Regions from separate parts of the Eubacterium limosum genome, predicted to be linked through region 1. Evidence: riboswitches for the same ligand, from Rfam matches in the RefSeq annotation. Region 1 holds a riboswitch; each other region holds the start of a gene.

Region 1 (9,964 bases):
CAAATGAACACTAAAAGCGCATCCATTGGCCATATCGCTGCCTTTTTTACCATTATCATCTGGGGAACTACTTTTATTGCCACAAAAGTGCTTCTGCGGCTGCTCACCCCCGTTGAGATTCTGTTTTACCGCTTTTTTCTCGGTTATCTCGTTTTATGGCTGGTCGCTCCCAAAAACCTTAAGCTGGATAACTGCAAGCAGGAGCTTTATTTTATAGCCGCTGGTCTTCTCGGCGTTACGCTCTACTTTCTTTTGGAAAACTTTGCCCTCACTTTTACTCTGGCGGCAAATGTCGGAGTGATCATTGCCATTGCTCCCTTTTTCACTGCATTGTTTGATTATTTTTTCCTTCATGGAGAGCGGCCCGGTCCACGGTTTTTCATCGGATTTGTCGTGGCGATCACGGGCATTTGCCTCATCAGCTTCCGCGGTGACAATACAGTACAGCTCAACCCTGCAGGTGATCTGCTTGCCATCGCCGCCGCTGTCGTCTGGGCCGGTTACTCAACCTTCACCAAAAAAATCAGCACTTTTGGCTACGGAACCATCCTGACTACCCGAAGAATCTTCTTTTATGGCCTGCTTTTTATGATCCCGGCCCTGTTTATTTTTGGTTTTCATCTGGATCTTTCCGTTTTTACTGAGTTTAAAAATCTGGCAAACATTTTATTTCTGGGCTTTGGCGCATCGGCACTCTGCTTCGTCACCTGGAATCTGGCTGTCAAGCTGCTGGGTCCAGTCAAAACCAGTGTGTATATCTACATGGTCCCGGTTATTACGGTTGTTACCTCTGTCATTATTCTGCATGAGCACGTTACTCTTCCGGCCGTTTTGGGCATTGGACTGACCATCGCCGGCCTGTTCCTTTCAGAAAGCCGACTTGATTTCAAACGTCAGAAAACAATAAATAAAAAGGAGGAGCTGCGCGACTAAGCACACAGCTCCTCCTTTTTTCTATATTAACACTCAACCTTGATCTGTTCCATAACCCTGCCAATGGCATCGTGGATCGCCAGATCAGCCTCTGATTCTCTGGCAGTGACATCCTTATTAATAACTACCAGATTCTTTCCTCTAAAATAGTCGATAAAGCTGGCCGCCGGATAAACAACCAGGGATGTTCCGCCGATAATCAACGTGTCTGCTTCGCTGATTGCCTGCACTGCCTTTTGGATGGTATCCGAATCAAGCGCCTCTTCATACAGTACTACGTCTGGCTTAATCATTCCTCCGCAGGCGTCGCATTTTGGTACTCCCTCAGTATTTTTGACATAGGCGGCATCAAAAAACTTTCCGCATTTCTGACAATAGTTGCGGTGAATGCTGCCGTGCAGTTCATAAACAGTCCTGCTGCCCGCAGCCTGGTGCAGGCCATCGATATTTTGTGTCACCACGGCTTTAAGCCTGCCGCATTTTTCAAGCTCTGCCAGCTTCATATGGGCAGCGTTTGGCTTAGCATCCAGAAACATCATTTTGTTTTTGTAAAAATCATAAAAGGCTTCTGTATGGTTGGCGAAAAAGCTGTGGCTCACCACCTGTTCAGGCGGATAACGGTACTCCTGCATATAAAGGCCATTACTGCTGCGAAAATCGGGAATCCCGCTTTCTGTTGAGACACCTGCGCCACCAAAAAAAACAATGCTTTTACCCTCATCAATAATTTTCTGCAATTGATCAATCTGTTCCATGGCTAAAACCTCTTTTTTATTTTTAGTATATCACACTTTATGATAAAAAAATCAAACATTTCTGCTAAAGCAATGATAAAATCAGCCTCCGCCACTGTATAAGCGCCTTGAGATATGGTATAATAACCACATTTTTAAAATACAACTTTTGTCAGGAGACTGCTTTATGAAAAAACAAACCATTGGCTTTGCCGCTCTGGCAATGCTGCAAAAAATATTGAGTCTGGCCTGTTTTTTAATTGCAGCCGGCACGCTGGGCTGTATACGTGGCTGGATTTATTTTATTTTATATCTGATTGTCATGGCCGCCACGCTGGCTGTCTTATTACACCGTAACCCAAACGCTCTGTCATTTCCAGAAAAAAATGCAGAAAAGGCTGTCGGGATTGATATCACCCTTCGCAATTTTTGCAGTCCTTTGGCTTTTTATGGCATATATATTGTCGCTGGGCTGGAAACCCGATTTCACTGGTCTTCGCTCTCTCAGCCAGTTGTGGCTGCCGGACTCGTCCTCAGCGCCATCGCCAACCTGCTGATGTCCTGGGCGCTGCTTTCAAACAAATATTATGAGACGGATACGCCCATGCTGAAGGATGCTCAGCCTGTCGTCTGTACCGGTGGTCCTTACCATTTTGTAAGACATCCCGGCTATCTTTTCATGAGCTTCTGGGCCATCACTGTCGCGATGATTTTTGGCTGGGCCACAGGTATTGTGTCTGCTGTCATTGTCCTTCTGCTGATCCTGAGAACCTATTATGAGGATAAGTCGCTGCTGGCCTCTTTCCCCGGCTATGTAAGCTATGCCCAACAGGTAAAATACCGATTAATTCCGTTTGTCTGGTAAACATAAAACCTGTATGCAGACCAGTTATTTTGTTATCTCGACGGTCTGCACACAGTTTTTTTAGCATACTTTTACAAAATCCACGTCGCTAAGCCTTCTTTGCGGGGCGCCGCCTCAACCTCTTCAGCCTTATATCCAAAAACTGCTGCGGTTGACGGTTTGTATCCTCCGGGAATTTTCAGATCTTTTTTGAGCTGTTCTCCCTCCCGCGAAAAAAAGGACAGCAGGATAAAATAAATCCAGCAGCTGCTGATGTCCATTGATTCTGCGGCCAGAAGCATGTTTTCCATGGCGGTAGAGCAATCGTAGTCCAGACCAACATTTTCTTCTGAACTTGAAACGACAATGAGTGTCGGCGCGCCATAGAGGCAGGCAAATTCCGGATCATTTCCTAAATCTGCCAGATGGCCGCCAAGCTGTTTAGCGGTTTCTTTTGCAAGACTCTCCATCCGGTTAAGCATCTTTTTATTTTGGATGACCGTAAAATTCCATCTCTGATCTCCTGCATTAGGCGCATACATGCCTGCTTCCAGAATGGTTTCAAGCTCTTCCCTGGCAACCTGATCTGTTCGGTAACTTCGGATGCTCCTTCGCTTTAGAATCGTCTGCAGTGTTTCGTTTTTCATTATTATTCCCTTTCTCCACTAAAATAACTGGCTACAGCGTGATGTCGCTTCTATCCTCATAAAGCGGCAGAATGAGCCGCATTGAGAATAAACCGTTTTCCGCTTTATATTTTAACAAACCGCCATACCGTCTGGCAAAGGCCGAAATGCTCTGTGTTCCAAAGCCATGATCCTCTGCCTGTGTTTCCGGATAACCCGTTTCTGCATTAAACAATATCTTGCCTGTATAGGTATTGGTAATCTCAAGAAACAGCTGTGATCCTACCGGAGAACATACAACACCGATTTTCCGCTCATCAGAGCTGTCCATTTGATGGCAGGCGTTAATGGCGTTTTCAATGCCGTTGGCGAAAACCAGGGATATCTCCTCACCGCTGATGGGGAGCTCTTCCGGAAGATCAACTTTTATGCTCACCTCAACACCTGCATTTTCAGCCATCTGCCCATAAACAGACAGTACGGCGTTCAACACTTCATCCTCACAGTAATAAACCGCCGGGCGGCTGATTTTCTCAATGGTACTATTCATAGAAGCCAGGAGGGCCAGCGCCTCATCGTCACGCCCTGTCTTGATACATACAGTCAACGCACTGGTAAGATGCCTGAGATCATGCTGAAAAATTCTGAGATTCTCCTCGCTCTCAGCAATGCCCTGCATGTGTTTTTTGAGGGATGTCACCTGAAGCTGCATGGAGGAAAGCTCCCTCGTGCTCTGAAAATAGCTGTTTTGCTGCTTAAGGATCGTATAGATGGTTCCATTATATAAAACAATAGCGACACAGAGACCACTGGCCGCCGGAATGTTTTCGGGCCGTTCATTTAACGGCGCAGGATAGGAAGCGACATTTAAAAACGAAAGCAGCAGGCAAATAGGGATCAACGACAGGCGTATCCAACCTGTTTGCAGCTGTTCGAGTGTCTCAAGAAGCGGATTCCGGATAAATTTTATGATTACCAGTATTATCACCAGAAAAATCAATACCTGATTTAAAAGCTGACCGATACCATTTGGCATATACGGTGCTAAGATACCGCAGAACAGATCCTGGATCGCCACAAAGGTACACGACATAAGAAAGGAGAAAAAGGTCCTCGCATCATTATAACGGGACAGGATAATATTAAAACCAACAGCAATAACAATATGCAGCAGACGAAACTCCAGATCATTCAGAGTATATGGCAGCCTGAGCTCCATTAAAATATCAAGAATAATGACTCCGAGTATTCCCGCTCCGGTAATCAGAAAGGTTTTGGTTTTTGAAAAACGCCAGTTTGATAAAAGCAGGAAGTAGACAATGCCAAAGGGTGCGGTAATAATAATTTTCCATAAACTGAGTGCATCCATGTCTGTTTCCTCCCCTTACTTTTGATTCTATTATAACGAAAAAGAGTCCAAGATGCAAAGTGAATCCGTCACTGCATTCAACCAGCATTTAAAATGGTCATACCATTTATCCTTTAGAAGGCAGCGCATTGTCTTCCCACGTCAAAAAAACGGTGACTTCCTGAGCACCGTTTTTCTCTGTTTTTTTATTTTGCTTTTCCCTGCTCAGCCACTTTTTTCATTCGTGTTTCAATGATGGATTGGTCTCCCAGATAATAGTGGTCTGTCATATTAAAGTCATCGTCAAATTCATAGACCTGAGGAATACCGGTTGGAATGTTGACGCCCATGATCTCATCCTCTGACAGGTTTTCAAAGTATTTGACCAGTGCCCGGATCGAGTTGCCATGGGCTACCAGAAGAACACGTTTTCCCTCCAGCATATCCTTTTTGATCACATTTTCATAATAAGGGATGACACGGGCGATGGTATCCTTCAGGCTTTCTGCCAGAGGCAGCTCGCTTTTTTCCACATTTCGATACTGTTCCTGCAGCTGCGGATTTCTGGGGTCATCCGGTTCAAGGGCCGGGGGACGGACATCGAAGGAGCGGCGCCAGATTTTGACCTGTTCCTCTCCGTATTTCTCTGCTGTCTCCGCCTTATTCAGGCCCTGCAAGGCACCATAATGGCGTTCGTTAAGCTTCCAGTTCTTTACAACCGGCAGCCAGGCACGGTCCATGGTATCCAGAACCACATTTAAGGTATCCACTGCTCTTTTTAAAAAAGAGGTGTAGCAGATATCAAAATCATAGCCCTTCCCCTTTAACATGTTACCAGCGTCTGCAGCTTCTTTGATACCTTTATTCGATAAAATTACATCCGTCCATCCTGTAAACAGGTTCAGGCGGTTCCATTCACTTTCACCATGTCTTAAAAGTACAAGCTTCATCTTTATCATCTCCTGTTCTTTTAAATAATTATACCCAAAAGTCTCTGAAAATTGCATATTTTTCAAAAATGATTCCTTTTTATACTCATTATTTTCACAGCAGAGATTTATTCCTATCTTTATCTAAATTTTATTTTAGAATCAAGTTGAAGTCCCTGGTATTATCAACTATAATTGACATACAAGCAATAAAACATCAATTTTGATAATTATAATATCTGAGAGGGAGAGCTAATATTATGAGATTAATTACCCGTTCTGATTTCGACGGCCTTGTCTGTGGCGCACTGCTCAAGGAAGCCGGAATCATTGATCATTGGAAATTTGCCCATCCTAAAGACTTACAGGATGGCCTGGTTGAGATCAACGAAGATGACTGTCTGGCAAACGTCCCCTTTGTGGAGGGTTGCGGCCTCTGGTTTGACCATCATTCCAGTGAGTTTGAGCGCAACCAGCTTGAAGGCAAATACAAAGGTGAAAGCCGTATTACACCATCCTGTGCGAGAATTATTTATGAATACTATGGCGGTGAGGAACGTTTTTCACACTTCAATGAAATGCTGGCTGCAGTCGACAAGGTAGACTCCGGCAATTTGACCATTGATGAAATTCAAAACCCTGAAGGTTGGATACTGATTGGTTTTTTAATGGACCCGAGAACCGGGCTTGGACGCTGGCGTAATTTTACCATCTCCAACTACCAGCTGATGGAAAAGCTCATTGATGCCTGCCGCACCATGTCCACTGATGAGATTCTAAACCTCTCGGATGTCCAGGAGCGTATCGAAATTTATTTTGAGCAGACAGCCAGGTTCAAGGAAATGGTAAGCAAATATACCCGTACCGATGGTGATGTTATCATTTCTGACCTGCGTGGCGTAGACCCTATTTATACAGGGAACCGATTTCTTATTTACAGCATGTACCCTGAACAGAACATCTCAGCCTGGATTGTCAGTGGCAAAGGCGGACTGGGCTGTTCAGTCGCTGTTGGCTATTCTGTTTTAAACCGGACCTCCGATATCGATGTTGGCAGTTTAATGCTGAAATACGGCGGTGGCGGTCACAAAGCGGTCGGTACCTGTCAGTTTAAAGACGAGGAAATCAAAGACAAGCTGCCTAAACTGCTGAATGAGCTTGTGAACCCTTAATCGAAATTTACCTTTCTATAACCCCCGCTTCTGTCACAGGACCGGGGGCTTTTATTTTTTCTTCTTTAAAACGTTATCAAACCATGCTATAATGGATTTATTGAACAAACTCTGATGGCCTTAACCTAAATACAGGCTTCCAAAATCACCTGTCCATGGTTTTGCCACGATAGGGTAATGCTGGAAACGGCTTTACCTTCCGTATTTGAAAAGGAGTAAAAAATGAAAAAAAAACTGCTATGTATGATTCTGGCCCTTACTTTGATTTTAAGTGTGACTGCCTGCAGCCCTAAGCAGGACGCCTCATCCGACAAAACCTTCGGCGAAATCAAGGTCACAGACGCCATTGGACGCGAGGTTACTCTTACCGCACCGGCGACCAAGGTGGTGGGAACACATAATCCATCCCTAAATACCGCAGTTGTCATTGGCGGCGGCGGAAAGTACATTGCCGGCTTTGGCAACAAGGACATGGCCCGTGGCCTGTATGAGGAAGTAATCGACGGATACAATGACCTTCCCCAAATTGGTAAGGGCAAAGACATCAATATGGAAACCGTTATGGAATTAGGCGCAGACCTCGCTATTCTGCCTGAGCGTTTTGCCAGTCAGGCTGACCAGTTTGCCGAAGTTAATGTTCCTGCAGTGGTTGCCCTCCCCAATGATGAAAGTTTTGACACAGTCACGAACTCTTTAAAAATTGTGGGAAAGGCTCTGGGTGAAGACAAACGGGCTGAAGAGATCACTTCCTTTATCGATGATAAAATCAACAACATCAGCAAAAAGGTAGGTGCTGCTTCAGAAAAGCCATCCATTTTGTTTTTAGGCGGCACCAGCTCTCTCACTGTTGCGCCTGACGCCATGATTCAAACTTATATTATCGAAAAGGCTGGCGGCACCAATGCGGTCAGCGGTCTGGACAAAAAAGGTGAATTTGCCGATGTGAGCATTGAACAGATTGTAGGCTGGAATCCCGACATCATCTGGGTACCCTCCTACGCCAAATATAAGGTGGACGATATCTTGAATGACCCAGCCTGGACCAGTATCAAAGCGGTTCAGAACAAAGCCGTTTATGTTTTTCCATCCTCCCTGGAGCCGTGGGACTACCCCACTGCCTCCTCTGTACTGGGTGTCTGCTGGGCAGCCAATAATCTCCACGGAGATCTTTACAACTCAGATGATTTTATGAAGGATGTCGATGCCTTCTATCAGATGGTCTATGGCAAAACCTTTACCAAGGAACAGCTTGGGCTTCAATAAGCATTGAGGTCTTCCGGGCTGGCGGGCTTTACGATTGCCTGCCGGCCCTTTCATTTTATCTGCTATGAAGAACACAAAACATCGACATCTCATTATTATACTGACGGTTATATTGCTCACGCTCATTGTTATTGCCTGCTGTGTGGGGCGCTATACAGTTAATCCCAAGGATATGCTCCATGCCATCCAGACTAAAATGACAGGCGTGCCGGGGAATCTGGCTATGGAAAACGTCTTTTTTGTCATTCGGCTGCCCCGTGTCATTGCCGCGGTCAGCATCGGCGCAGTGCTTTCACTCTGCGGTGCGGTTTATCAGGGCATTTTCAAAAACCCGCTGGTATCACCGGATTTGCTCGGCGTTTCCAAGGGTGCCTGTGTCGGCGCGGCACTGGCGATTCTTCTGGGCGGCGGCATGCTTGCGCGCCAGCTGTCTGCCTTTGCCTTTGGCATCATCGCCATGCTCATGACCATGACCTTTCCAAAGCTTCTGCGCAACCAGAGCAACCTTGTCCTGGTGCTTGCCGGTATCATCACCAGCGGCTTTATGGATTCAATCCTCGGACTTATGAAATTCACCTCTGAAAATGATACGGACCTCACCGCCATTGTTTTCTGGCAGATGGGCAGTCTGTCTTCCATAAAAGTTCATGAAATTCTCTCTGTGCTGCCTGTCTTTGCTGTTGGTGCACTTATCCTGCTGAGCCTCTCCTTTCGGATTAATATCCTTTCCTTTGGCGACATTGAAGCCCAGAGCCTTGGGGTTAATGTCAAGAAAATCCGATGGGTCATCATCCTGATCGCCAGCCTGCTGACAGCTAGCGCTGTCTGTATCAGCGGAACCATCGCCTGGATTGGGCTGATCATGCCCCATCTTGCAAGAATGCTGGCCGGTTCTGACCATATTAAATCTTTACCGGTAACCATGCTGATGGGCGGCATTTTTCTTCTTCTCATTGATACCATTGCGCGGACCGCCACCTCTCTGGAAATTCCGCTTTCGGTTTTGACAGGACTCATCGGAGCCCCCTTCTTTGCCTGGCTTTTATACCGGCAGAAAGCAAAGGTGAGCTGATGAAGATACAGATTGAAAACCTGTCTTTTTCTTACGATGAATCCGCTCCTCTGCTAAAAAACATTGGCTTTACCCTTAGCTCTGGCCGTGTAATTTCCATCCTCGGGCCAAACGGAGCAGGGAAAACGACGCTGCTCAACTGTATTGCCGGTCTGTTTAAGCCCGCAGAGGGCAGCATCCTCATTGATGGAAGAGACATGGACTCGCTCACCCACCGGAAGATTGCCAAAATAATCGGTTATGTGCCACAGATCATTGTCCCCACCTTTTCCTATTCTGTTCTGGATTATGTGGTGACAGGCTGCGCGCCTCACATCGGTACCTTTGAACGGCCAAAGCAGATTCATTTTGACGCTGCTATGGCCGCGCTTGAAAAAATGGGTATTACAGCACTCAAAGATAAGCCCTACAACGAGATCAGCGGCGGTGAACGGCAGCAGGTCAGCATTGCACGGGCCCTTGCTCAAAAGCCATCCTTCATCCTGATGGATGAGCCCACCTCCCATCTGGACTACGGCAATCAGATTCAGGTTCTTAAAACGATCCGCTCAATGGCTTCTCAGGGCTACGGCATTGCTCTGACCACACACAATCCAGACCATGCGCTGCTCCTGGGCGATCAGCTGGCTGTTCTGGAACGTGATGGTACCTTTACCTTTGGCGACTGCAAAGAGGTATTAACCGAGCCATTTCTCAACCATCTTTACGGTATAGACCTCCGGCTTGAGGAAATCACTTCCGTTGGCCGCCGGGTCTGCTTTGCACCAAAACTATAAAATGGAGGTTTACCATGAATCCAAAAAAATTACTGGAAGAACAGCTTAAGCTGGAGGAAGCCGGGCGACCTTACGCGGTTGTCACGATTATCCGGGCTGATGGCGCCGTCCCCAGAAAAAGCGGTAAAATGTTGGTAACTGCGGATGGCAACAGCATCGGCACCATTGGTGGTGGCAGTTCAGAGCTGCTGGCCATACAGGATGCCCAGGCATGTATCCGCTATGGAGAAAACGCCATTAAGGATTATACCCTGAACAACGAAAGCG
Region 2 (9,964 bases), 1.4 Mb from region 1:
TCTGACTGGCCGCGAAGCCTCCATGCTGTGCTTTGTCGATGGCAATGTCATTGTGCCTATGGAAAGCGCCCAGGATTATAAGCGCGCCTACGATAACGATGAAGGCCTGAACACAGGCGGTATGGGTACCTATTCTCCTAACGTTTTGTTTGATAACGCGGTGCTGAACAAGCGCATTGAAGAAACCATTCTGACACCGATTATTGAGGGCTTCAAAGCAGATGGTATGGACTTTAAAGGGATTCTTTTCATTGGTCTGATGATCGAAAATGATATGCCCAAGGTTCTGGAATTTAATGTCCGCTTTGGCGACCCGGAAGCCCAGAGTGTGCTCATGCGCATGGACAGCGATCTGGTGGACATCATGGAAGCCTGTATTGACGGAAAGCTTGCAGACTGTGATATCAAGTGGAAGGATGAAGCCGCAGTGACGGTAGTTCTTGCCTCTGGCGGATACCCGGGACCTTATGAAAAAGGTCTTGAAATCACTGGAATTGAGGATGTGGAAGGCTGCGAAGTATTCCACGCCGGAACAGCTCTCAGGGATGGCAAGCTGGTAACCGCCGGCGGGCGTGTCCTCTGTGTTTCCGCCCTGGGTGACGACCGTGAGGCAGCGAGAGCCAAGGTCTACAGCCAGATAGATAAAATTAAGTTTGACGGTGCACGCTACCGGACAGATATTGCAAAAATGGACTGATGACAGTATAATAAAGGCACGCAATGGGATTTGCGTGCCTTTTTCTGAATAATCTGGAGGAGAGTACCGTGTGGAATAAAATAAAAAAGAATATCGCACTTGGGATATTTATCGCTGTTTTAGGCGCAGTGGTCGGAGCTGTTGTATGGTTTCTGCTGTGGCTGATGAATCTGGGCATTGACTTTTTATGGATCGGACTGCCCGGAAAATTTAATATTCCAGTCTATAACCTGATAATCTGTGGCGTCGGCGGGCTGCTTGTGGGGCTTTTGCAGACAAAGTTCGGTCCCTGTCCCAGCGAGCTCAGTGAAGACATGGCGGCCATCAAACAGGGCAAACGCCTGCCCTACAATAATCTGCCGGTCATCGCGGTCTGCGCGCTGGTACCCCTCATTTTCGGCGGCAGCCTCGGGCCCGAAGCCGGGCTGACCGGTGTGATCGCCGGCCTGTGCTTTTGGCTGGCTGACCGGTTTAAGTATGCCTATGAGGAAGTGGAGGACCTGGCGCAGGTCGGGATCGCTGCCACACTGGGTGTTATCTTTCATGCCCCTCTCTTTGGTTTCGTGAATCAGGTTGAGGACGAAAAGGGCGGGCAGGCTATCCCCAAAAATTCAAAGATCCTATTGTATTTTATCGCCATCTTTGCCGGCTTTGGCATTTACATTCTGCTGTCTGGATTGTTTGGCGGCGGTATGGGGCTTGGCCGTTTTGGGCACATCACTGTCGGGCGCAATGAGCTTCTGGCAATGCTGCCTCTTGCCCTTGTGGGCGCGCTCTGCGGCATTCTGTATTTTTATTTTGCCAAGGGTGTCAAGGTGATAACCGCTCCTCTTGAAAAACATAAGGTGCTCCTGGGAATTATCGGCGGTTTGGTTTTAGGCGGTGTTGGAATGCTGTTGCCCTTTACCATGTTTGCGGGCGAACATCAGATGGGTGAAATGATGGAAATCTGGCAGACCCTGCCCATATGGCTGCTGTTTTTAACAGGGATTGTCAAGCTTTTGATGATCAATATCTGTATCGGTACCGGCTGGCGTGGTGGGAATATTTTCCCCATTATCTTTTCAGCGGTCTGTATAGGCTATGGCTTTGCCGCTCTTTTTCCAATGGTCGACGCGACCTTCTGCGTGGCTGTGGTAACCGCAGCAGTGGCTGGCGCCATTATGCGCAAGCCCATTGCAGTGGTCATGCTCCTGATCATCTGCTTTCCGGTGGATGCCATTATTCCCATGTGCGTGGGCGCCATCATTGCGGCGTCTATTCCTCTGCCTAAGCGATTCCGGCAGATGGCTGACGCTCAGGGAGAATAAAAGAACACATAAAAAACACTCCGCTTTTACAGTAAAGGGAGTGTTTTTTGTTTGTATCTATTCGCTTCTTTTACGTTTGATCAGGGCAATCACACCGATGAGAATTCCGCCGCCGGCAAATAAGCCGATGATGGAAGGAATCATCCAGGCTGGAACATCCCCGTTCATCAGGGCAGCCTGACGGATACTGGTATCCGGGTTGGTGCCTGTAACAGTGGCGGCCAGCTTCTTAATAATATTGCCGTCTCCGCTGCCGCCGTCATTGTAGGTCTGGGTGGTGCCAGCGCCTTCGTTTGAATCCAGTGCTTTTACTTCGATTTCGCAGGTTGCGGTCTTGCCGTTGGCTGTTGTTGCGGTAACGGATGCGGTGCCTTCCTTGATGGCCGTAACCTTGCCGTTTTCATCAACCGTTACGACGCTTGCGTCACTGGAGCTCCAGGTAACATCGGCGTTGGTGACATTTACGGGCTTGACCGTTGCTTTTAAAGTGGTACTGGCATCTGGCTGAATTTTCAGATAGTCATTGGACAGCTTGACATCCGTTGCTGCTACCGGTGTTTTGACAGCTGCGTAGTAGCTGAAATGCGGTGCTTCAAAGGATACGGTTTTGCTGTCTTTGTCTGCTACAGCATTGTCAACAACATTTACTTCATCCTTACTGTCATCAAAATGAACGATTTTGATATCGCCATTATCCTTGTATTTTTCATTCAGATCAAGCTCAACGGAAACAGTTCCGCCTTCTGGCTGTTTTTCTTCATTTGTGGTTTTATCAACGGCCTTGATATCCAGGATTTCCAGAATTTCGGCTTCTGGATCCAGTTTGTTCTTCACTGCCTGATCCGCTTTGTTTTTAACTTCATCGCTGACGGATGAAACCTTTAATTCCGCATCTGGCAGAACCTTGCTGTCCGCGGAGACCTTTACCTGAGTGCCATCCACATCTGCGGTTGCCTCGACTTTTTCAGGCTGAGGCGTGGGTTCAGGAGTCGGCTGAGCAGTTGGCTGAGGTGTTGGCTCTGGGGTTGGCGCTGCCGTTGGCTGAGGGGTTGGTTCAGGCGTTGGTGCTGCAGTCGGCTGAGGTGTTGGTTCAGGAGTCGGCTGAGCAGTTGGCTGAGGCGTCGGTTCAGGTGTTGGCGCTGGAGTCGGCTGAGGTGTCGGTTCAGGTGTTGGTTCTGGAGTCGGCTGAGGCGTCGGTTCTGGGGTTGGTTCTGGAGTCGGCTGAGGCGTTGGCTCAGGATCTGCATTGTCTAACAGATAAATATAACCCAAGAAATTGCCGCCCATGCTGTTGGCATTGTCATAGTCCATATAAAAATCACGATAGCTCCAGCCAGAGTTGGAGGTGATAACCTCATTGCCGTTGACTTCCTCAACAACAGCCACATGGCCGCACCAGCCATTGGTTATTGAGCCGTCCCATACGGCAATGGCGCCTACAGCAGGTTCAGACCCATAGGCAAAACCGCCGCGGCCTTCGTCGTAAAGCTCTTTATTGTCAGACCAGAAATATTTCGCATTGCTGCGGAAACTGCCCCAACCGTTAGGATTGCTGTTCACACGATTGTTTGGAAGGGGATAGCCCAGAATTTCGTAGGCACGGCCCCAGGCGTAGTAGGTACAATTACCTCCCGTCAAAGGGTTTAGCTCAAACGGATTTCCACTGGACTGGCTGTAAGGATAAGAATAATAGTCCGGTTTTTCAGTCCTTGGTGAGAATTCCGCAGCCTTTACGGTCGGTGCAAATTGCAGCGAATAGGCAAACAATAGGCAGACGCATAAAAGCGAAGGAACAAATTTGTGAATAAATTTTTTCATGCTGTGATTCTCCTTCTGAAATGATTTCGTTAAGCATAATAATGTAAAATAATGAAGATCAGTTAACTGCTGGTAGGAAATATTATACCTTATTTCATACCGTATTTCCTTAAAATGTAACGAATTCTTAAAGAAGAAAATCCAATTGTAACAGAATTGCAAACAAAAAATATAGCTGTTGATTTTTAAGTTTTCAATAAGAGGCGTTTATTAAAACAAAAGTCAATTCTAAAAGTTGAATGCCTAATTTTCCTGGGAACGGAGGATTTTATTGTGATAAACGACAAAGCCGCACAGGGCGGTAAGAATACCAGTAGCAATAATGATCAGCCGGACGTCAACCATATCCGCCAGGGGACCAAAGACCGTCATGCCGATCGGAAAGGCTGTGGCGGCCATAATCTGGACAAGACTGAAAACACGGCCCTGCATGGCTTCCTCCACCCGTTCCTGAAGCAGGACGGTGATGGGCGCGGTGATAAAGGGAACGGTTAAGCCCACAAAGAGCATAAACCCTAAAAAAACAAGAAAAACTGGTGAAAGACCGAGCCCAAGACTGAAGATACCACACAGGGTACTGAAGACCATGATGGTGGTTACACGGCTCTTAAAGCCGCCCCAGGCGGCAATGAGGAGACCGCCGATCATGGCGCCGACACTGTAGATGACTTCGTTGGCAGTCAGATACCAGACCTCCCCGCCAAAGGTTCTGGCAATGAGGAGGGGCGTCAAAAAGGCTGTGGGTGTCACTAAAAACATGAGCAGCGCATAAAAAATAAGCAGCACCTTGATAAAAGAATGCCGGTAAGCGTAGAGAATGCCAGTTTTTAAATCGGAAACAGTGCCCGTGTCCTTGGCAGACTCAGCCCGTTTGTGGGGTGGAATTTTGAGGAAAGAAAGCAGAGAAATACCAATGATGGCAGTGACAACGTCAATGAAAAAGGTCGATTCCACAGACACAGTGGCCAGCAGGGCGCCGCTGACTGCCGGAGCCACAATCATGGTCATGTTCTGGAGGCTTCCGTTAAAGCCGGTCACACGCATGAGCATGCTTTTGGGCGTGATCTGCGGAATGAGCGCGTTGACGGTAGGGGTCTGGATACCAGTGCCGACCGAACGGATAGCAGATACCAGGAAGATAATCCATAACTCACGGTAGCCCACGAAAAAACTGAAAGCCAGCCCCAGTGTGGACAGGGCAACCAGAGCGTCGGCGCAGATAATCAGATATTTCCGGTTGTATCGGTCTGCCCACACGCCGGCAAAGAGGGAGATCAGTACCTGTGGAATAAAGGTGACAAGTGTGGAAATGGTCAGCATTATCCCAGAGGTGGTGGTCAGAGTGACATACCAGATAATGGCATACTGGGTGAGTGAAGAGCCGAGCAGGGAAACGGTCTGGCTGGTTAAAAAGAGGATGATCCGTTTTTTCCAATCTTTATCGCGGGTACTGGCTTGCTGGTTCATTGGTTCCTCCTGAGGGCGGCTGCCCTTTAGTTTAAGGTGATAAAATCCTGAATGACCGGATTGTCCGAGGCTTTAAAAGCTTCGACACTGCCGTTAAAGAGGAGCCTGCCGGAATCCATAAAGCTCAGGGTGTCACAGATGCGGTAGGCCTGGCTTGGGTTATGGGTGATGATGATAACGGTCAGTCCGGCTTCACGGTTTCTTTTAATCAGCGCGGCTTCAATAATTTTCAGGCTCTGAGGGTCAATGTTGGCGGTGGGTTCATCCAGAAGCAGGGTATCCGGTGAAAAGGACAGCGCGCGGGCCAGGGCTGTTTTCTGGGATTCGCCGCCGGAAAGCTTTTTGGCGTTCTGTTTTGCGATCTCCTCGATTTTAAATTCTTGCAGCAGCCCCTCGACGATGGGAGCGGCAGCAGCTTTTCCGTACTTGCGTATTTTCAGGGGGTAGGCGATGTTATCATAGACCGACATGGCAAAAAGGTAGGGGGTGTGGCTGGCATAAGTCAGCTTTTTCAGCACAGCTTCATCACCGGGGAGGCCGTTGTAGGTGATGGCGCCGCTGGTGGGCGCGAGAAGCCCGGCGACAGATTTCATCAGCGTGGTTTTTCCCGAACCGTTAGGGCCTAAAATCCCGTGAATTTTCCCGGATTCAAGGCACAGGCTGTCCAGTGACAGGACGGTTTTTCCGTGATAAGTTTTGGTGAGTTTATCAATCGCGATTTGCATAAGGATCTCCTACCATATATTTGTACAGGATTGAATTGGTCACAAAGGAGATGACCAGCAGAATAATGCCCATGGCGATGGAAACCGCGTATTCGCCCATGTTATTGTTCATGGCAATAAAGGTGGTCATGACCCGTGTATAGTTTTTGATATTGCCGCCCACGATCATCACAGCGCCGACCTCGGATACAGCCCGCCCAAAGCCGGTGACCAAAGCGATCATGATGCTGGCCTTAAGCTCCCGGATCAGCAGGAAGAGAATATCCCGGCCGCCAGCCCCAAGGGTTTTTCCCATGGTTACCACAACCTGGCCGTTGACGGTGGTGTCGTTAAACACAATGCCCATAATAATAGGCGTAACGAGGATCACCTGGGCGATGATCATGGCGGTGGGCGTGTACATGAGCTTTAAATGCCCTAAGGGGCCGGAGCGGGCGAGTACCAGTGAGGTGAACAGGCCGATGATGACCGGCGGAAAAGACATAAAAGTGTAGAGCAGCCGGGATACGATCCGCTTTCCCCTGAATTCCTTAATGCCGAGCAGGATGCCCAGGGGCACGCCGAGAACGGTGGAATAAATGGTGGAGGAGAAGGATACGTATAAGGAAAGCCCGACAATCTGGTAGATTTCCGGGTCGCCGGAGATCAGCAGATGGAAGGCCTCGATGAAGCCATTGATAATATAATCCATAGGAAACCTCGTCAGTCTGTCAATTCAAAATCAGCGCCCGAAAAACGGACGCTGACAAATTCTAAATTCAGTTAATGCTTATTTGCTGGCGTTTGGCACAAAGGTTGGTTCGCCATTGATTTTATAATCGGCGATGGCCTTTTGCGCTTCGTCGCTTAAAATCCATTCCTGGAATTTTTTGGCGCCGTCGGTATTCAGCTCAGCACTGACCTTGTCAGGATTGACGACAATGACTCCGTACTGGTTATACAGGTTATCGTCTTTTTCCACAACAACCTCAAGATCCAGATTATCCTTCATATTTAACCAGGTAGCGCGGTCAGACAGGGTATAGGCTAATTTTTCATTGGCCATTTTCAGGGTATCGCCCATGCCAGAGCCGGATTCGATGTACCAGGGCTGTCCTGCCGGGGTAACGCCTGCTTTTTCCCACAGGCCCAGCTCTTTGGTATGGGTACCGGATTTGTCGCCTCTGGATACAAATTCAGACTGGGTTTCAGCAATGGTCTGGAAGGCTTTTACCGCGTCGTTTGGAGCGACTTCTTTCAGTTTTGCCGGGTCATCCTTACTGCCCAGAACAATGAAGTCATTGTACATAACGTCAAAACGTTCGATGCCATAGCCTTCCTTGACAAAATCCTCTTCCTGAGATTTTGCATGAACCAGAAGCACATCGGCTTCTCCGTTTTTGCCCATTTCAATGGCTTTACCAGTTCCAACGGCCACAACCTTTACGGCAATGCCGGTTTCCTCTTCAAACTTGGGCAGGAGCACATCAAGCAAACCGCTGTCCTGTGTGCTGGTCGTGGTGGCCATAATGATTTCACCGTTGGAGCCTGGCTCCAGCTTTTCGGTTTTAGCAGTATTGTTGCTGCTGCATCCTGCCAGGCCGATGACCATGGCCAGAGTCAGCAGCGCGGCCAGAACCAGTGTCAATTTTTTTTTCATTTCTCTTCCTCCTTGATAATGAAAATTAAATATATAAAAGAATAATCTTCTATACCATTGTAATTTGCGAGGAGGAAATAAACGCAGACCGCACGTTTAGTTTACCAACTATCCTTCTCACACTGGAAAGCACAGCCGTTTCCCGCTGCACTCTGACGATTTTGAATCCATGGATTGACTTTAGGATAAAAAATTCGGATAGATAAATCTTTAAAACGATTTCGATATGACTATTTTAACAGAAAATGGCGAAGAATTCAAGCGGCAGTACTAATTGACAAGGGCTGTCAGGCGTGCTAGGATTAATCTGTCAGAAAAACACAGGGATTAGAACAATATTGAGGAGTAAAAAATGAAAGAAATACATATTTGCATTGGCAGTGCCTGCCATGTCAAGGGTTCCTATCAGGTGGTACAGCGCTTCAAGGAGCTGGTGGCCGAACGGGGCCTCGAAAATGAAGTGGAGCTGATGGGTACCTTCTGTCTGGACGCCTGCAGCGACGGGGTGGCTGTCAAGGTTGACGATCATATTTATACGGTTAAGCCAGAGGGCGTGGACCAGCTGTTTGACCAGATAATGGAGGGAAATAATGGGTGTCATTAATTTTACAAAGGCAAGCTGCCGGAATTGCTATAAATGTATCCGATACTGCCCGGTAAAGGCCATTAAGCTAATGGACAATCAGGCTCAGATCGTTGAGGACCTGTGTATTGGCTGCGGTAACTGTTTTCGGATTTGTCCGCAGAATGCCAAATATGTGGCCAGCGATGTGGACAGCATCAGGCAGTGGCTGGAGGAAGGGCCGGTGGTTCTGAGTTTGGCGCCGTCCTTTCCCGCCGGGTTTAATGCAGAAGACCCCCTGCAGGTGCTGAGCGGACTCCGGGCTTTGGGATTTACAGTGATTGAGGAGACCGCCATTGGGGCAGAGCAGGTCTCAAAATACTATGCCAAGGATTACTGGGGGACAAAACGCCATGTGATCACAACCTCCTGTCCGACAGTTAACATGATGATTGAAAAATACTATCCCGATGTGGTGGAATACCTGAGCGAGGTGGTATCTCCCATGACCGCTCACGGTATGATGCTGAAGGAAAAGTATCCCAACGCGAAAGTTGTGTTCGCAGGGCCCTGCATCTCAAAAAAGATGGAAGCCGTCGACGCTGCCAGGCCGATCATCGACGGAGTGCTGACCTTTGATGAGCTGGATGTGTGGTTTAAGGAAGAAGGCATTAATGTATCCGATATGCCTACAGGCGGCTTTGACGCGGCTGGCTGTAATGTGGCGCGGTTCTATCCGCTGGCCGGAGGTGTGGAAAAAACCAGTATACCAGGCGTGCAGGGCGTCCGGCGGGTCATAAAAATTGATGGCCTCAAAAACTGCCGTGACTTTCTGGATGATATCGGTAAGCTGGAGGGCCAGTACTGGATCGAAATGAACGCCTGCGTCGAGGGCTGTGTCAACGGCCCGGGCAATACCCACAGCCCTCTGGTCAAGTATGAGCGGATCGAGCGTGTGACAGATTACATTAATAATAATGCCCGCAAAGACCCGGAAGCAGCTGAGCAGGCGCCGGATTTCAGCCGTGGCTTCGCTGTTGAGAAGAAGGACCCCTTTGCGGGTGTGCCGGAGGAAGCCATTGAAGAAATTCTGCGGCAGACAGGAAAGTTCACCCCGAAGGATGAGCTGAACTGTGGTACCTGCGGTTATGACAGCTGCCGTGAAAAAGCCGCGGCAGTTTACTGCGGCATGGCGGAGTTAGACATGTGCCTGCCCTTTATGCGCAACCGCAACGAGGCCATCTCTAATCTGATTATCGCGTCGACACCAAACGCCATCGCGGTGCTGGACAAGGATTTCAGGATTGTTGATTTTAACGGGGCGGCCGAAAAGCTGTTCAAGACCGCCAAAACCGATGTGCTGCACAAAAATTTCGTTGAAGTCTTTGACTACAACCCGTTCAAAAAGCTGGACAATGTCGAGGGAAATTACTACAGCGGCCGGGGACTCTACACCCGCGGCAATATCCATTTTATGGAAATTCTGACCTATATCCCAGGACAGAAGATGTACATGGGAATATTTGTGGACATCTCCAGAGAGATCAAAAAGGAACGGGCATACCAGAAAATGCAGGAAGAAACCCTGGACATGGCCCAGAAGGTCATCGACAAGCAGATGCGTGTCGCCCATGAAATCGCAGAGCTGCTGGGTGAAACCACTGCCGAAACCAAAGTTACACTGACCCGGCTGCAAAAGGTTGTAGGAACAAGAGAGGAAGAACAATAATGGCTTTTTTTGTCGAT
Region 3 (9,964 bases), 910 kb from region 1:
AAACGTATTGACAAACTTTTACTCAAAGCACAGAAGGATTTTTTGACAGGGCTTTATAACAGAGAAACCATTGAAGAAATGGTAAAGCAGAGCTTAGAGATCAGCGTTTTGGACAAGGGTGTGTCGGCTATACTCATAGCGGATATTGATAATTTTAAACAGATTAATGATTTTTACGGACATACAGAGGGGGATCACGTTTTAAAGGAAATTGGACGGATAATCCCAGAGGTTTTTGGTGACAAGGCACTTACAGGGCGCCTTGGTGGTGATGAATTCCTTGTTTTTGTGACGGGCGAGGATTATGAAAGTGATATCTGCAGTCTGACGCAAAAGTTTTGCGAGCGTCTTAGCGAGCTGGAGGTTCAGGATAAAAAGATTACGGTATCTGTGGGGATTGCTTTTGTAGAGGAAGCGATAAGGGACTTTAAAACGCTTTACCAAAACGCAGATGCGGCTCTGTATGTGGCGAAATGCAGAGGTAAAAACACCTATGCAGTTTATCATGCGTTGCAGTTTCAAAAGCAGCATGCTTATTTTAATATGGACACAGCTATCCTGGACGAATTAGACAGCTTTGTTTATATCATCAATGCGGAGACTTACGACATTATCTATTGTAATACAGCATTACTGCGAGCACTAAGGGTAGATGAAGTTGAAGCGAAAAGGCATAAATGCTACGAACTCTTGGCGCAGTGCTCACAGCTCTGTCAAGGATGTGAGCAGCGGGAGCTATTTTATGATCGATTTATTTCCAGAGACATGTCTTTTTTCAATGGAAAAGTTCCGGTAACACTGAGAGAAAAGCTTTTTAAATGGGGAAGCCTTACCCTGCGGCTTGGTCTTGCACGTTTTAAAAAGGAAAGTTAATAAATATTAAAAGAACCCACTGGAGGGATGATCCGGTGGGTTCTTTTTTGATGAGGTATTGTTGGAGAATGAATGGTAAAAAAGGATTTACATCAGAGCTTTGTACAGTTCAACAATGTCTTCCAGGCTGGCATCTTTTGGATTGCCAGGTTTACAGGCATCATCAAATGCGGACTGTGCGAGGAAAGGAATATCTTCTTCCTTGACGATTTCCTTTAAATCCTGAGGAATACCGACGTCGATTGACAACTGGCGAACCGCATCCACAGCGGCTTTGCGGTATTCTTCCTGAGACATGCTCTCAGTGCCTTCAACACCCATGGCCTGCGCGATGTATCTGTATTTTTCGCCGGTTTCAGGCGCGTTATATTCCATGATGGAGGGTAAAAGGATCGCGTTGGCAACACCGTGTGGCGTGTCATAAACAGCGCCCAAGGCATGGGCCATGGAGTGGACAATGCCGAGACCGACATTGGAGAAGCCCATTCCCGCGACGTACTGGCCGAGTGCCATGTCTTCGCGTCCTTCAGGAGTGTTTTCGACAGCACCCCTTAAGGAACGTGCGATGATCTCAATGGCTTTTAAGTGGAACATATCTGAAAGCTCCCAGGCACCCAAGGTTGTATAGCCTTCGATGGCGTGTGTGAGGGCATCCATACCTGTGGAAGCGGTCAAACCCTTTGGCATACTGGACATCATGTCCGGATCTACAAAGGCAACGACCGGGATGTCATGTACGTCGACACAGACAAATTTACGTTTCTTTTCGACATCGGTAATAACGTAGTTAATGGTGACTTCTGCTGCGGTACCGGCAGTGGTTGGAACGGCAAAGATCGGAACACAGGGATTCTTTGTCGGGGCAACACCTTCCAGACTGCGGACATCTTCAAATTCAGGGTTGGTAATGATAATACCAATGGCTTTTGCGGTATCCATGGAGGAGCCGCCACCGATGGCGATCAGATAGTCTGCGCCGGAAGCCTTAAAGGCTGCAACACCAGTCTGTACGTTTTCGATGGTGGGATTCGGTTTGATTTCAGAGTAAACGTCATAATCAAGTCCTGCTTCGTCAAGAATATCCGTTACCTTTTTTGTCACATTAAATTTCACCAAATCAGGGTCAGAACAGACAAAGGCCTTTTTAAAGCCGCGCGCCTTTGCTTCGGTTGCAATTTCATTGATTGCGCCGCTGCCGTGATATGATGTTTCATTTAGAACGAATCGATTTGCCATAATAGTAATCTCCCTTAACTAATAAAATTAATATTATTTTATTCAATTTTCGTAAAATTCTCAAGATAGATTAATGTTCATTTGATGCAAATATTTATTAACGTTTTCATCTGTAAATGGCAAGTGTTTTTGCAAAGCGGAAAGAATGAAAATATTTTGCTCTTAAATGAAAGAAAAACAAAACGAAAAATCACAAAGGTTAAAAATTGATAATTTAATGACAGTAAACGTGCACAAATTTAAACTGGAAGCATTATCTGACCCTTGTTTATGCTATAATAACAAAGCAATTTATTATATGACAGGAGTAAAAATGACCACAACTTTTCCAGAAAATACAAGACAGGAATCCTTATTCAAGCTGACATGGCCCATTTTTGTGGAGCTTTTTCTGCAGATGCTGGTGGGGAATACGGACCAGATGATGGTGGGGCAGGTGTCACAGACTGGTGTGGGCGCCATCGGGAACGCTAACCAGATTATCAATGTCCTGCTGATTTCTTTCAGCATCATATCACTGGCTACCACAATTCTGGTTTCTCAGAATATGGGCGCAAAAAATTATAAAAATGTGTCGACAATCTATACATTGGCACTGATCGTCAACCTGATTTTCTCAGTGATCATCAGTGCGATTCTGCTGTTTTTTACAGAGTCCATCTATCATATGCTGCAGGTGCCAGACACCATTATGCCCGAAACGGTTGCCTATACGCGAATCATTGGCGCGGGTCTTTTTCTGCAGGCTGTGTTTCTGACCTTTTCGGCTATTTTCAGGAGCAACCGCCTGATGAAGGAAACCATGTTTGTCTCCATTATTATGAATGTGCTCAACATCGGTGGAAACTACATTCTGATTAACGGCATTGGCCTGCCAGGCCCCCTTGGTGTAACCGGAGCTGCCATCTCCAGCAACATCGCCAAGCTTGTCGGGGTGGTGATTGTCGTCTGTCTGTTCGTTAAAAAAATCAAACCGGGAATGTCTTTAAAAACATTGAGGCCTTTCCCAACTGCGATGCTCAAAAGATTATTGTTTATCGGGATTCCCTCGGGCGGTGAGACACTTTCATGGACGCTGAGCCAGACCGTGACAATGGGATTTGTGAATCTCTGCGGCGCGGTGGTCATTACAACCCGTGTGTACGCGGTGATGTTTGCCATGATCACTTACCTGTACAGCAATGCGATTTCCCAGTCCTCCCAGGTTTTAGTAGGCTATATGATCGGAGCGAGGGAATATGACAGCGCGGACAGGCGTGTGAAAGCTACACTCCGGTCATCTGTGCTGGTATCCTTCTGCGTGGCGCTTCTGCTTTTTGTGTTCAGTGATCAGATTTTTGGTTTTTTCACCTCAGACCCGGAAGTCATAGCCCTCGGCAAGCAGGTGATGTTCATCGATATTTTTCTGGAGCTCGGACGTGCGGTAAATATGGTGATGGTCCGCTCACTTCAGGCGGCCAATGACATTTTGTTTCCCATTGCCCTTGGTATTAGCTCACAATGGTTTGTGTCGGTGGTTCTGTGTTATGTTTTAGGCATTATACTGGGCTGGGGACTGGTCGGGATATGGATCGCCATGGCCTGTGATGAAATCCTGAGAGCCGCCATGTTTTTAGTCCGTTGGAAACGCAGGAAATGGATGGATTTAAGCATTAAGAACGCCGTGAAGGCCTGACAAAAACGAAGGAGGTACGTCGTTTCGACGTACCTCCCTTTTGGTTTAGCAGCCATCTCTGTCTATTTTTTTACTTTTTTGAAGATTCATGGAAAAGATACAGCACAGTGTGCTCTGCAGTCCCCATAAAATACCGATGATAATAAAGGGGAACGCGCCAATGGGGGTGGTCAGGGCCGCAAACATGAGCAGCATCATGACAATGAGAAAGGCCATCTGCATAATTTGAAAGGTTTTATAGGCAGCCTTGTAGAGAATGAATTTTTCCGCCTCATCATTGCTGTTCATCCATACCTTTTGAAAGTTTAAATCCAGTGGGTTTCCCTGTTTTTCCGGATTCATCTTTTTGGTCAGATTCACAAAGAGAATCTGGAGAATAACGCAGAAGATAATCGGCAGTAAAAATGCCGCGAGTGCCCATAAAAGGGAAGTGGAGCTGCTATTGTGTATGCTGCTGACATTGATACCGTAAAAAGCAAAGGTGAAGATCAGCGTGATATTGCCAAAGATTATCCCTGTATCACAGAGATGGTCAGCTTTTTCATAGAGCGCATCCGAATCGTTTGTTTCCAGCTGTCTGTAAGTGTTTCTTGCTGAAAGGTAAAACAGCGCGGTGATAAGCATTAAAACAGCAGAACCGGCAGAGGAAATATAAAGCCCGTAAGCCAGAATATTGTTTTGCAGCAGCTGTACGCTATCAACAACGTCAAAGCCTGGATAGTTCAGCAGGAAACTAGCCAGCCCGCCTAAAAAGCCGCATATGATGATCAGGGTAAAAAATTTAAGGTAAATGTGTTTGCTTTCTTTTGCTTTCATGTCAGTTTTCCTCCTCGAGGGTATGGGTAAAAAGGGAATCGATGGTGGTATTAAAAATATCCGCGAATTTTGCGGCAAGCCGGACAGAGGGAGAATAATGGTTTTCCTCGATCAAAACAATGGTTTGCCTGGATACACCAGCCAGCTTGCCAAGCTGTGCGGGCGTAAGCTTTTGTTGGATTCTGTAATCTTTCAGGTGGTTTTTGTGCGTGTTCATTGCGATTCCTCCTCTTCTGAATAGGTAAAGATGTCCTCAACGGTTGTATTAAAAATTCGGGCAATTTTAAGTGCCAGCGTGACGGAAGGAGAGTAATCTCCGCGTTCGATTAAACTGATGGTTTGTCTGGATACACCGGCCAGCTTACCAAGCTCTGACTGATTGATTTTATCCCGGGCCCGGAACTCTTTTAATCGGTTTTCGAGGGGCATGCTTAGGCCTCCTTTGTATATGATTTTTGTCATCTTGACAAATATTCTTGTCAAAAATAGTTTAACATTGACAAAAATATTTGTCAAACAAAAATTTAATAAAAATGAAAGCATAATAAATCTTTAAAAAATTTTAAGAACGTTTACAAGGATTTGAAAATGTGCTATGATAATGATAACAATAGAATTGCTCTGAAGCTGGAAAGACCCTTCCGGGGCCTTTTCAGCCAATGGGTAACAGGGGCAACCCTGTTGTCTGCCATCTTTGCAAAGGAGCCCGTAGAAACTGTTTGTATTATATACAAAGCTATTTCTGCGGGCTTTGTGTTTTCCAGAATTCCAAAACACAAAGCGATTCTCATTTTGTAAACTTACCACAAAGGAGGTGTGAGGGTACTGCGTCAGCAGTATCCGGAAGCGTATGAGCAAACAACTCATGATTAAACCTGAAAAGTGCATAAGCTGCAGAACCTGCGAACTGGTCTGCTCTTTTGGGCACTATCAGGAATTTAATCCAAAACTGTCAAATGTAACAGTCATGGATTATGAAAAAGCAGCCATAACCATTCCTGTGATGTGTATGCAATGTGAGGAACCAGCTTGCATGAAGGTGTGTCCGGTGGGCGCGATCTCAAGGAATGAAAACGGTGCGTTTGTTATGGATGAAGCAAAATGTATCGTGTGCAAAATGTGTATGAACGCCTGCCCACTCGGCAACATCAGCTTTAATCCGGTTAAGAGAAAAGTGTTTAAATGCGATCTGTGTGACGGCGATCCAAAATGCGCCAAGTTCTGTCCGTCCGGCGCCATTGTCTATGGCGAAGCGGTTGAGATGGAACGCAAGAAGGCCATTGCGGATCAGCTGAAAGACGTTTATGGATTGGAGGGATAACGATGAATGGATGGATGGGACAATTAATCCGCGTTGACCTGGCAGCAGGAACCATCAAAAAGGAACCGCTTAACATGCAGGCCGCCCATGATTTTATTGGCGCGCGTGGCCTGGGTACAAAATATTTCTGCGACGAGGTAGACCCGCAGGTAGACCCGCTTGGTCCGGATAATAAAATGATTTTTATGACAGGGCCGTTAACCGGTACGGCTGCTTCCTGCAGCGGACGGTATGAGGTCGTGGCAAAGGCGCCTTTGACGGGAACCATTGGTGCTTCAAACTCCGGTGGGCATTTTGGCCCCGAACTGAAATTTGCAGGCTATGACGGGATTATCTTTGAAAACCAGAGCGACCGTCCGGTTTACCTGTATATCAATGACGACACAGTGGAGCTCAGAGACGCCTCAGACCTCTGGGGCAAAGACGTTTATGAAACGACCGAAGCACTGGAGGGAGCCTGCGGAGAAGGCGCACGTGTCGCCTGTATTGGCCCGACCGGTGAACAGGGCTGCCTGTATTCTGCTATCATGAATGACAAGCACCGTGCAGCAGGCCGTGGTGGTATGGGCGCTGTAATGGGCAGCAAAAAGCTAAAGGCTGTTGTGGTCCGCGGAAGCGGCGGGGTAACAGTGGCGCGGCCTGAGGGCTTTATGGCAGCGATGACCGATGCCCGCACCAAGCTCAAGGAACACCCGGTTACCGGTGGAGGCCTGCCGACCTACGGCACAGAGGTTCTGGTCAATATGATCAACGAAGTCGGTGGTCTGCCGCTTCGCAACTGGCGTGACGGCGGCGTCTATGATAAAGCCGATGATACCTCCGGTGAAGCGCTGGTCGATTCTTATCTGGTTAAAAACAAGGGCTGCTTTGGCTGCTCCATTGGCTGCGGCCGTGTGACCAGAATACCAGACGGGCCATTTAAGTCCATGGGTGAAGGCCCGGAATACGAGGCCGGCTGGTCCTATGGTGCAGACTGCGGTGTCAATGATCTGGCTGCTATCTGCAAGGCGAATTTCCTCTGTAACCAGTATGGTATGGACCCGATCACACTCGGTTCAACCATCGCCTGTGCCATGGAGCTTTATGAAAAGGGACTTCTGAGTGAGGAAGAGATTGGCCGTCCGCTGCCCTTTGGCGACGCACAGGCAGTAGTTGATCTGACAGAACTCACGGGAAAAATGGAGGGCTTTGGTGTTGAATTGGCTCAGGGCTCGTACCGCCTGGCAGAAAAACACGGTGCGCCAGAGCTGTCCATGTCTGTTAAAAAACAGGAAATGCCGGCTTATGATGGACGTGCTGTCCAGGGGATGGCTCTTGAATATGCTACCTCAAACCGTGGAGGCTGCCATGTCCGTGGTTACCTGACCTCACCCGAGGTTCTGGGCATTCCGTTAAAGACGGACCCGCTTGTAACTGAAGGCAAGGCACCGCTTCTCAAGACCTTCCAGGATCTCACAGCAGCGGTGGATTCCAGCGGCATCTGCCTGTTCACCACCTTTGGCATCGGCCTGCCTGAGATTGCGGCGCAGTACCGCGAGGCTGTAGGCTCAGATGAAACGGATGAGGAATTCCTGTTAAAAGGAGAACGCATCTGGAACATTGAAAAGCAGTTTAATATTGCAGCAGGTGTTGAGAAGGATACTCTGCCGCCAAGACTGCTGCGCGAAGCCCTGCCGGAAGGCCCGGCAAAAGGCAAAGTGGCTGAGCTTGACGTCATGCTGAAAGAATACTATGAAGTACGCGGCTGGAGCACGGAAGGTGTGCCAACCGAGGAAAAAGTTCAGGAGCTAGGACTTTAAACGACAGATACTGGAGATGGGGCACAGCCCTGTCTCCTTTCATGCATCATAACGCAAAGAGGAGATTAAAATGAAAGTAAAATTTTTCGCTACCATCCGGAATTATACAGGCTGCCGTCAGGCAGAGGTACCGGTCTGTAAGGATATGTACACACTTTTGCATACCCTCTCTGAAACCTATGGCGATGCTTTCAGGAATCATGTTTTAAGTCCAGATGGGGAGGCGCCCGGAGAAGAGATTATCCTGATGGTCGACGGTCGTCATATCGAGCATTTGCAGGGGCTTAAGACACCTCTGAACGAAAACAGTGCTGTGGCAATTTTTCCCGTTGTTGCGGGAGGATGAGGAAGGGGAGTGAGCCCATGCAGGAAATAACAAAAGAATCAATCGACAAAATCTTATCAGCATATCCCAGGGACCAGCGGCATTCTCTGGCAATGATGCAGGATATGCAGCATCATTTTAACTATATTCCAGAGCAAGGAATGCAAGCGTTGGCCGAATATCTGGATTGCCCGTTATCGTCATTATACTCAATGGCAACCTTTTACCGGGCGCTGAGCTTAAAGCCAAAAGGAAAGCATATCATTAAGCTCTGTGACGGAACCGCGTGTCATATTCGAGGCTCTATCAATCTGATCACCGGTATTAAGCGTGAGCTGGACATCAGTCCGGGTGAAACCTCGGGAGATGGGCTTTTCTCGCTGGAAACCGTGAACTGTCTCGGCTCCTGTGCGCTGGCGCCGGTAATGGTGATCGACGGTGTATATTACGGAAAGGTAACGCTTGAAAAGCTGCCCGAGATATTGAACCAGTACAGGGAGCTTTCGGAAGGGGGCGCAGAAGCATGAAGCAAAACGTTTTAGTCTGCTGCGGTACCGGCTGCCGGGCCAATGGGAGTCTGTTGGTTTTAGAAGCGCTTCAAAAAGCTGCCAGAAAGCATAAATCTGATATTGAGGTATCCCCTATGATCAAGTCCACTGGCTGCAACGGCTTTTGTGAAAACGGCCCGATTGTTAAAATTGAGCCGGCGGATATCTCCTATTACAAGGTTAAACCAGAGGACGCGGACAGCATCATAAAGGATACAGTGCTTGACGGAAAAATCATTGAGAAGCTTTTGTATAAAGGAAATGATGGAAAACGCGTGCGCTCGCAGAATGAAAATCCATTCTACGCCCCACAGAAAAAGTGGGTACTGCATAACATCGGGGAGATTGACCCGACCAATATCGACGATTATATCGCCAGGGGAGGCTACAGTGCTTTAAAAAAAGCCTTATCCATGGATGCGGACAGGATCATTGGGGAGGTAGAAGCCTCAGGTATCCGGGGCCGCGGCGGTGCAGGGTTCCCGACAGGAACCAAATGGCGCCAGGCGTTAAAATATGATTCGGATGTAAAATATGTGGCATGTAATGGCGACGAGGGTGATCCCGGGGCTTTTATGGACCGGTCAATACTGGAGGGCGACCCGCACTCTGTTATTGAAGGCATGATTATCTGTGCCTGCGCCATTGATGCGCAGGAAGGCTATATGTATATCCGTGATGAGTACGGCCTGGCAGTAGAAAACTGCAAAATCGCGCTGCAGCAGGCCAGAGAAAAAGGATTCCTGGGAGATTCTGTCATGGGAACAGGCAAATCCTTTGATATTCAGATCGTTCGAGGCGGCGGCGCCTTTGTCTGCGGCGAATCCACTGCGCTGATGGCGTCGGTAGAGGGCCGGGTAGGTGAGCCGAGAGCAAAATATATCCGTTCTGTCCAGAGAGGGCTGTGGAACAAGCCGACCGTATTGAATAATGTTGAAACCCTGGCGAATATTCCGAGAATTATCCAGGATGGCGGCGCGAAATTTAAGGAATTAGGAACAGAAAAGAGCAGCGGTACAAAGGTCTTTGCCCTGGTTGGCAAGGTCAAACGTACCGGCCTGGTTGAAATACCAATGGGGAGTACCCTGAGGCATTTAATCTATGACATTGGCGGAGGGATTCCGGGAGACCGGCCCTTTAAAGCGGTGCAGACCGGCGGCCCGTCGGGCGGCTGTATCCCTGCCGAGCTTTTAGACCTGCCCATGGATTTTGATACCCTCACCAGCTATGGCGCCATGATGGGGTCAGGCGGTGTGATTGTCATGGATGACCGAAGCTGTATGGTCGAGGTTGCCCGCTATTATATTGAATTCCTGTGTGATGAATCCTGTGGTAAGTGTACGCCGTGCCGTGAGGGACTGCGTCATCTCT

Evidence for each region. A riboswitch is a leader RNA that binds a small molecule or an ion and turns the genes downstream of it on or off. The one in region 1 is predicted to bind molybdenum cofactor.
Region 2: linked by a shared signal. The riboswitch ahead of B2M23_RS13650 (ABC transporter substrate-binding protein) and the one ahead of B2M23_RS20380 (ABC transporter substrate-binding protein) in region 1 are both predicted to bind molybdenum cofactor.
Region 3: linked by a shared signal. The riboswitch ahead of B2M23_RS16035 (4Fe-4S dicluster domain-containing protein) and the one ahead of B2M23_RS20380 (ABC transporter substrate-binding protein) in region 1 are both predicted to bind molybdenum cofactor.

What each region holds. Positions count from the first base shown of each region.
Region 1 covers NZ_CP019962.1:4,330,570-4,340,533, forward strand. The annotation lists gene B2M23_RS20340 (helix-turn-helix domain-containing protein) at 1-14, shown strand, start outside; gene B2M23_RS20345 (DMT family transporter) at 4-933, shown strand; gene B2M23_RS20350 (NAD-dependent protein deacylase) at 960-1,688, opposite strand; gene B2M23_RS20355 (methyltransferase family protein) at 1,855-2,532, shown strand; gene B2M23_RS20360 (nitroreductase family protein) at 2,604-3,158, opposite strand; gene B2M23_RS20365 (sensor histidine kinase) at 3,190-4,506, opposite strand; gene gpmA (2,3-diphosphoglycerate-dependent phosphoglycerate mutase) at 4,692-5,435, opposite strand; gene B2M23_RS20375 (DHH family phosphoesterase) at 5,675-6,586, shown strand; molybdenum cofactor riboswitch at 6,684-6,818, shown strand; gene B2M23_RS20380 (ABC transporter substrate-binding protein) at 6,809-7,849, shown strand; gene B2M23_RS20385 (FecCD family ABC transporter permease) at 7,914-8,921, shown strand; gene B2M23_RS20390 (ABC transporter ATP-binding protein) at 8,921-9,697, shown strand; gene B2M23_RS20395 (XdhC family protein) at 9,712-9,964, shown strand, end outside.
Region 2 covers NZ_CP019962.1:2,907,676-2,917,639, forward strand. The annotation lists gene purD (phosphoribosylamine--glycine ligase) at 1-697, shown strand, start outside; gene B2M23_RS13625 (chloride channel protein) at 766-2,007, shown strand; gene B2M23_RS21455 (Ig-like domain-containing protein) at 2,065-3,825, opposite strand; gene B2M23_RS13635 (MFS transporter) at 4,069-5,292, opposite strand; gene B2M23_RS13640 (ABC transporter ATP-binding protein) at 5,319-6,017, opposite strand; gene B2M23_RS13645 (ABC transporter permease) at 6,001-6,708, opposite strand; gene B2M23_RS13650 (ABC transporter substrate-binding protein) at 6,787-7,656, opposite strand; molybdenum cofactor riboswitch at 7,751-7,868, opposite strand; gene B2M23_RS13655 ((2Fe-2S) ferredoxin domain-containing protein) at 8,009-8,260, shown strand; gene B2M23_RS13660 ([Fe-Fe] hydrogenase large subunit C-terminal domain-containing protein) at 8,247-9,947, shown strand; gene B2M23_RS13665 (PP2C family protein-serine/threonine phosphatase) at 9,947-9,964, shown strand, end outside.
Region 3 covers NZ_CP019962.1:3,415,806-3,425,769, forward strand. The annotation lists gene B2M23_RS16005 (EAL domain-containing protein) at 1-873, shown strand, start outside; gene fucO (lactaldehyde reductase) at 961-2,109, opposite strand; gene B2M23_RS16015 (MATE family efflux transporter) at 2,423-3,784, shown strand; gene B2M23_RS16020 (DUF3169 family protein) at 3,830-4,600, opposite strand; gene B2M23_RS16025 (helix-turn-helix transcriptional regulator) at 4,602-4,817, opposite strand; gene B2M23_RS16030 (helix-turn-helix transcriptional regulator) at 4,814-5,029, opposite strand; molybdenum cofactor riboswitch at 5,208-5,321, shown strand; gene B2M23_RS16035 (4Fe-4S dicluster domain-containing protein) at 5,451-5,921, shown strand; gene B2M23_RS16040 (aldehyde ferredoxin oxidoreductase family protein) at 5,924-7,720, shown strand; gene B2M23_RS16045 (MoaD family protein) at 7,791-8,066, shown strand; gene B2M23_RS16050 (NADH-quinone oxidoreductase subunit NuoE family protein) at 8,084-8,572, shown strand; gene B2M23_RS16055 (NADH-quinone oxidoreductase subunit NuoF) at 8,569-9,964, shown strand, end outside.